Regions from separate parts of the Vibrio pelagius genome, predicted to be linked through region 1. Evidence: predicted binding sites of a transcription regulator. Region 1 holds the regulator's gene; the other holds the start of a gene.

What was found. Region 1 encodes MetJ, which represses methionine synthesis genes. Its sites were predicted from a motif close to TTAGACNTNTANANGTCTAA; they were not measured.
Region 2: the regulator MetJ is predicted to act here: its motif matches at 1,617-1,636, upstream of metE (5-methyltetrahydropteroyltriglutamate--homocysteine S-methyltransferase).

The regions. Positions count from the first base shown of each region.
Region 1 covers NZ_AP025503.1:2,915,995-2,919,412, reverse strand. Annotated here, with positions in the region: gene vsple_RS12990 (malic enzyme-like NAD(P)-binding protein) at 1-962, shown strand, start outside; gene metJ (met regulon transcriptional regulator MetJ) at 1,143-1,463, opposite strand; gene vsple_RS12980 (O-succinylhomoserine (thiol)-lyase) at 1,673-2,857, shown strand; gene vsple_RS12975 (bifunctional aspartate kinase/homoserine dehydrogenase II) at 2,857-3,418, shown strand, end outside.
Region 2 covers NZ_AP025503.1:1,248,567-1,251,984, reverse strand. Annotated here, with positions in the region: gene metE (5-methyltetrahydropteroyltriglutamate--homocysteine S-methyltransferase) at 1-1,438, opposite strand, end outside; gene vsple_RS05610 (LysR substrate-binding domain-containing protein) at 1,710-2,621, shown strand; gene vsple_RS05605 (DUF4250 domain-containing protein) at 2,741-2,941, opposite strand; gene vsple_RS05600 (hypothetical protein) at 3,094-3,418, opposite strand, start outside.

The DNA of each region.
Region 1 (3,418 bases):
CGCTACTGTTTAAGCGTTTTGCAGGTTTAGATTCTATCGATATTGAAGTAAAACACCGCACAATCGATGAGTTCGTAGATACAGTAGCGAACATTGCCGATACATTCGGTGGCATCAACCTAGAAGACATCAAAGCACCAGACTGTTTTGAAATTGAACGCCGTCTAATCGAGCGTTGTGATGTTCCTGTATTCCACGATGACCAGCACGGTACTGCGATCGTAACAGCTGCGGGTATGTTGAATGCGATTGAGCTTCAAGGTAAGAAGCTGGAAGAGTGTAAGATTGTTTGTTTGGGTGCAGGTGCAGCGGCAGTTGCATGTATGGAACTGCTGATCAAGTGTGGCGCGCAGCGTGAGAAGATCTACATGCTAGACCGCAAAGGTGTGATTCACACTCGTCGTGACGATCTGAACGAATACAAGCAACTGTTCGCGAACAACACTGACAAGCGTACTCTAGAAGATGTGATTGAAGGTGCAGACCTATTCCTAGGTGTATCAGGTCCTAACCTGCTACCAGCAGAATCATTGAAGCTAATGGCTGACAAGCCGATCGTATTCGCCTGTTCTAACCCAGATCCAGAAATCAAGCCTGAGCTTGCTCACGAAGTTCGTAGCGACCTTATCATGGGTACTGGCCGTAGTGATTACCCGAACCAAGTCAACAACGTTCTGTGTTTCCCATTCATCTTCCGTGGTGCTCTTGATGTTCGTGCAAGCGAAATCAACGATGCAATGAAGCTAGCGGCAGTGGAAGCGATTCGTGAACTTGCAAAAGAAGAAGTACCTGCAGACGTACTAAAAGCAGCAGGTGCTGATGCACTTGAGTTTGGTAAAGGCTACATCATTCCTAAGCCAATGGATCCACGTCTATTGCCTCGCGTGGCAAAAGCTGTGGCTCAGGCGGCGGTTGATTCAGGTGTGGCTCGTATCGAGATGCCAGCAAACTATATGGCATAGAAGCATATGGCATAGAGACTGGATGGCGTAATCGTCATTTAGTAGAGCGAAGAGAATAATAAAAAACCGACTCATCTGGAGTCGGTTTTTTTATGCCTTAAACTCATGCTGGATGATTTCGGCAATCAATATGGCTCAGCTAAAGCGAATCAAATGTTGAAGGTAGTGACTGAGTTATGATTATTCTTCGTCAAACGCTTCGAACTCAATACCCATCTCTGTCATCAGCTTTTTCACTTCGGCTGGGATATCGTCTGGGCGGTCTTTACGTAGGTCTTCATCTGTTGGTAGAGGCTGACCAGTATATGCATGCAGAAAGGCTTCACACAGTAGCTCACTGTTTGTTGCATGGCGCAGGTTGTTAATCTGGCGGCGGGTACGCTCGTCAGTTAGAACTTTCAGTACCTTTAGAGGGATAGAAACTGTAATTTTCTTTACTTGTTCGCTTTTCTTTCCATGCTCAGCATATGGGCTTATGTATTCACCATTCCAGTCGGCCATTGCGTACCTTCATCACTTTAGTTGTTAGATTAATTTAATAGGGGGGATTTTAGCGGGATTTACCGCCATAAGCAAAGACATATAGACGTCTAGAAGTGTTGACGTCTCATTCTTATGAAAGTAAAGTGAATCACATATATCTAACACAGCCGCCAAACCCCGACAAGCTGCTGTGATTCTCAGACGCCAAAACCTGTAAGGAAACACCTATGAGCAGCCGGAAACCAGCAACCATCGCCGTACGTACTGGTATCGAGTCAGACACTCAACATCATGCCGTTGTTCCACCTATTTATCTGTCGACTAACTATGGTTTTCCCGCTTTTGGTGAAGTGCCTAAGTATGATTACACTCGCTCAGGTAACCCAAACCGTGGCTTATTGGAGACTGCTCTGTTTGAATTGGAGTCTGGTATGGGGGCCGTTGTGACCAACTGTGGTACTTCTGCATTGAACCTTTGGGTTTCCGCTTTCCTTGGTAGTGATGATCTGATTGTGGCGCCACACGACTGCTACGGTGGTACTTACCGCCTTTTCAATACTCGTTCACAAAAGGGTGACTTTAAGGTGCTGTTTGTCGATCAATCGGATCAAGCTGCATTCGATGCTGCGATCGCACTCAAGCCTAAATTGATCTTGTTGGAAACGCCATCAAACCCACTGGTGCGTGTCGTCGACATTGCAGAAACCTGCCGTAAGGCAAAAGAGGTAGGTGCGCTGGTGGCGGTGGATAATACCTTCTTGACTCCTGTGTTCCAAAAGCCTCTAGAGCTGGGTGCTGACTTCGTTATCCACTCAACGACTAAATACATCAATGGACACTCAGATGTGATCGGCGGCGTAGTGATTACTAAGACCGAAGAGCACGCTGAAGAGCTGGCTTGGTGGGGGAACTGCATTGGTGCTACGGGGACACCATTTGATAGCTACATGACGCTACGTGGTATTCGCACACTAGGTGCGCGTATGCGTGTGCATGAAGAGAGCTCTCGTGAGATTCTAACGGCGCTACAGAAACAACCTTTGGTTGATACCATTTATCACCCGAGCCTGCCTGAGCATCCAGGTCATGAGATTGCGAAGAAGCAGCAGTCCGGTTTTGGGTCTATGCTGAGCTTTGAATTTGCTGGTTCTTTCGAGGCACTTAAGCTCTTTGTTGGTGAACTAGAGCTGTTTTCATTGGCAGAGTCTTTGGGTGGTGTTGAGAGCTTGATCTGTCACCCCGCTTCAATGACACACCGCGCAATGGGCGAAGAAGCTTTAGCGGAAGCGGGTGTTTCTCATCAGCTTCTGAGACTCTCAGTCGGCCTTGAAGATGCAGAAGACTTGATTGCGGATCTTGAACAAGCCTTTGCTAAAGCGCAGCAGTTCATCGATAACGGGGAGAACAAGTAATGGCTAACTTTCGCCAATTGCATAAATTTGGTGGTAGCAGCTTGGCAAACCCTGAGTGCTATCAGCGTGTAGTCAGTATTCTCAAAGAGTACTCTAGCGAAACAGACTTGGTAGTGGTGTCTGCGGCAGGCAAAACCACGAACCGATTGATCGAATTTTTAGAGGCGCTGGATAAAGATGGACGTTTGGCTCATGAGTGTCTGCAATCTCTGCGTCAGTTCCAACTCGAGTTGGTTTCAGATCTGTTAGAGGGCGAAGTAGCAGAGCAGTTAACCACAACTCTACAAAGAGAGTTTACGGCTTTAGGTGAATTAACCGCGCCATTAAATGAGGCACAAAAAGCGGCTGTGCTAGGTCATGGTGAAGTGTGGTCGTCTCGCTTACTAGCGGCGCTTTTATGTCAGAGTGATCTCCAAGCTGTAGCGCAAGATGCACGAGATTTTCTGCGTGCCGAAGCGGGTGCTCAGCCAGAGGTGGATCGCGCTCGTTCATACGCATTGATTAAAGAGTCTCTTGCGCAACACGCTCATTGCCGTGTCGTGATTACCGGCTTTATGGCGC
Region 2 (3,418 bases), 1.5 Mb from region 1:
CGTCTGCAATGTGCCCTTTCAATGCTTGTTTGTACTCGCTTTCATTCAGTTTTCCTGCGCGATACGCACTGCGTTGAACTCGGATCTCGCCAGTTTGCGGGAAAGAGCCTATGGTTGTTGTCGGCAACAACGGTAAGCCCAATACTTCAGCTTGGTGAGCCGCTCGCTCTGCATAAGGGGCGCTTCGCTCGCCAATCGCTTTCGTTAGTGTTTTCAATCTCGCCTGAACATGTGGCTTGTTTACATGAGTCGCTTGCTTACGAGCCTCAATCGGCAAACTGTAAGTCTCACAAGCTAATATCGCTTTCTGATCACCATCTAGCGCAGCACCGAGTAAGCTCACTTCTGCAACTTTCTGCTTGGCGAATGCGAACCAACTCTTCACCTCTTCCGTTAAGGTCTCTTCTAGCTCTAAATCGACCGGGCTGTGCAGTAGAGAACAAGAACTTGCCACCCACAGTCTTTCTCCAAAAGATTCTTTGATAGGTAGAAGCGACGCCAGTAGCGTAGCCAAATCAGCGCGCCATACATTGCGACCATTAATAACACCTGCAGAAAGAACCCAATCTTGAGGCAGTTTTTCAACCACGTCTTTCAACTGTCGAGGAGCAGCAGCCAAGTCAATATGTAGTCCGTTTACCGGAAGGTCAATAATCTTATCTAGCGTATCGTTCACGGAATCAAAGTAGGTGGTTAGTAGTAGCTTTACATCGCCCTGAATCACTTGGTACGCAAGCTTGAAAGAGTCTGCCCATTTGGTTTCTAGCTCCAAAGCAAGAATTGGCTCATCGATCTGTACCCACTCCACGCCCAGCTTCGCTAACTTCGCCAAGATTCCCTGATAGGCAGTTAGCAAACGAGGCAGTAAGCTTAGACGATCAAACCCTTCTTCCACTTCCTTACCTAGGTAGAGGTAGGACAACGGCCCTAATAATACTGGTTTCACTTTATGACCCGCTTTGATCGCTTGATTGACTTCGTCAAACAGTTGCGGCCAGCTCACCTCAAAAGAATCATCCTTGCTGAATTCAGGCACAATGTAGTGGTAATTGGTGTTAAACCACTTGGTCATGTCTGATGCCGCGGCGCCATCTTGGTCATGGTTATGATTTGAGCCACAGCAACTGATCTGAGATTGACCGCGACCAACACGGAACAGTGTATCCAAATCAGGGAAGCCTTGGTTGTGACGCTTTGGCACATGTCCGAGAAGTAACGTAGTAGCAAGAACATGATCGTACCAAGCGAAATCGCCAGCCGTGACAAAGCTTAGATTGGCGCCTGATTGAACTTGCCAATTACGTTTACGCAACTGACTGCCGACAGCTTTGAGTTCCGTTTGATCGATTTCCCCACGCCAATACTTTTCTAAAGCGAATTTGAGTTCTCGTTTTTCGCCAATACGTGGGTAGCCTAAAATATGAGTCGTTGTTGTCATGAGCCTATTCCTTAATCACTATTTTCGAATCCGGTCAGACGCTGAATAATTTCTTTAAAAGGCGTCTGGATGGCTAAACTATCTCGCCAAATGTGTTTGTGAACAATCTCCAAATATTCAACTTGTTTATTAGAAAACCTCATGTTGATGAATTCACATATGAGAAAACCGAAAACAATTAGACGTCTAGATGTTTACACATCCATAAAAACGACGTAGGGTAGTTATTAAGAAATATTGAACATCAGCTTAGGAACTATGAGGGTTACTCATGATAGAGCTCAAACATCTGCGAACATTAACCACACTGCGTGATAGTGGTTCTTTGACCGCAACCGCGACATCACTACACCTGACTCAATCTGCCTTGTCGCATCAATTAAAAGATCTTGAGGCTCGCGTGGGTGGGCAACTTTTTCTGCGCAAAACTCGCCCAGTTAAGTTCACTTCTGAGGGGAAGATACTGCTAAGACTAGCGGATGAAATATTGCCAAAACTGGCGAAGGCTGAGAATGAACTGGCTAGCCTTAAAGAAGATGTGAACGGGCGACTTCATATGGCGATTGAGTGCCACTCCTGTTTTCAATGGTTGATGCCAGCACTCAAAGAGTACCAAGTGACTTGGCCAAGCGTGACTCTCGATTTCTCCTCTGGCTTTGGGTTCGAGCCTTTACCTGCGTTGATGGCCGGAGAGCTGGATCTAGTGATCACCTCGGATATCCAGCCGAGATCCGAAGTTCACTATGAACCCCTGTTTGATTTTGAGATGAGATTGATCACGGCAATTCACTCTCCTCTCGCAGAAAAAGAAACGATTCTACCTGAAGACTTGGCCGAGCTGACGATGCTCTCCTATCCGGTTCAGAAACAACGCCTTGATGTAGTAAAACACTTTCTTCAGCCGGCTGGAATCGAACCTAAGAAGTGGAAACAGGCCGACAACACCTTGATGTTGGTACAAATGGTCTCAGCTGGGTTAGGTGTGGCAGCACTGCCCAACTGGGCAATCAGTGAATTTTCAAGGCAAGGATTGATCGCGAGTAAGCCGTTAGGCAAAGGGTTGTCTCGCCGCCTATTTGCCGCAGTCAGAAACTCAGATAGAAACAAACGCTACTTACAAGCCTTCTTCAGCACTGCAAGACAACAAAGTAAGAGTCACCTAGATGGAATCAAAGTCGTCTAACTTTGTTAAGTTTGTTTTCGATACAAAGTGCCGTTTTAAAAGCAAAGCCACAGACTGAGCATCTGTGGCTTTCATTTGTAACGATTAAACAATTTAAACTGTTCCCCTCTGCTAAGCAGTTATCTGGGATAAGATTTAAATTGATTGGTCAATGGATCGTACTGGTAGCCGAGCATATCCAACTTACCGACCACGCTTTCAATATCCATTTCATACATACTGACAAGCTCTTCAAAACTATCACATTCAAGACGCAATTTTTCGTTGACGATTCCCAATAAAATAATGCTATCTAGGCTTTTGACGTTGCTTAAATCCATCTCGTACTCCTTACGAACACATCGACTGATTTAAGTTTAGAACGACAATGGTCAATCCGCTTATTAACAGATCACATTTCTCATTCAATCAAAGAGCAGTTTGCAATTTTATAAAGTTCCCAAATTGCTTTAGTGCCTGAATTACTATAGCGCTATAGTGCCCAGATTGGCTCTAAGCCCACAACCGACGCGATCAGCATCAGCAAAGCAACAGCAAGCTGGATTTTTTCAGGTGTTTTCGCAAATAACAGATGCCAACACCAAACCACAATCGAAGAGATCAACAAAGCAAAGCTGAACAGTAATGACGGCACCATAGGTTCCAATACTTCTTCAGAAAGCGAATAGACACCCAACACAGTAGTCAGTACCACCAGCATACCGCTCAAGATACCAGCAACCGGCAAGATACGATGAAATGCCTGAAGGCGTGTTCGCGCAATCGTCAACAGGAGATGAGAGAAGGCGCTACCTAGT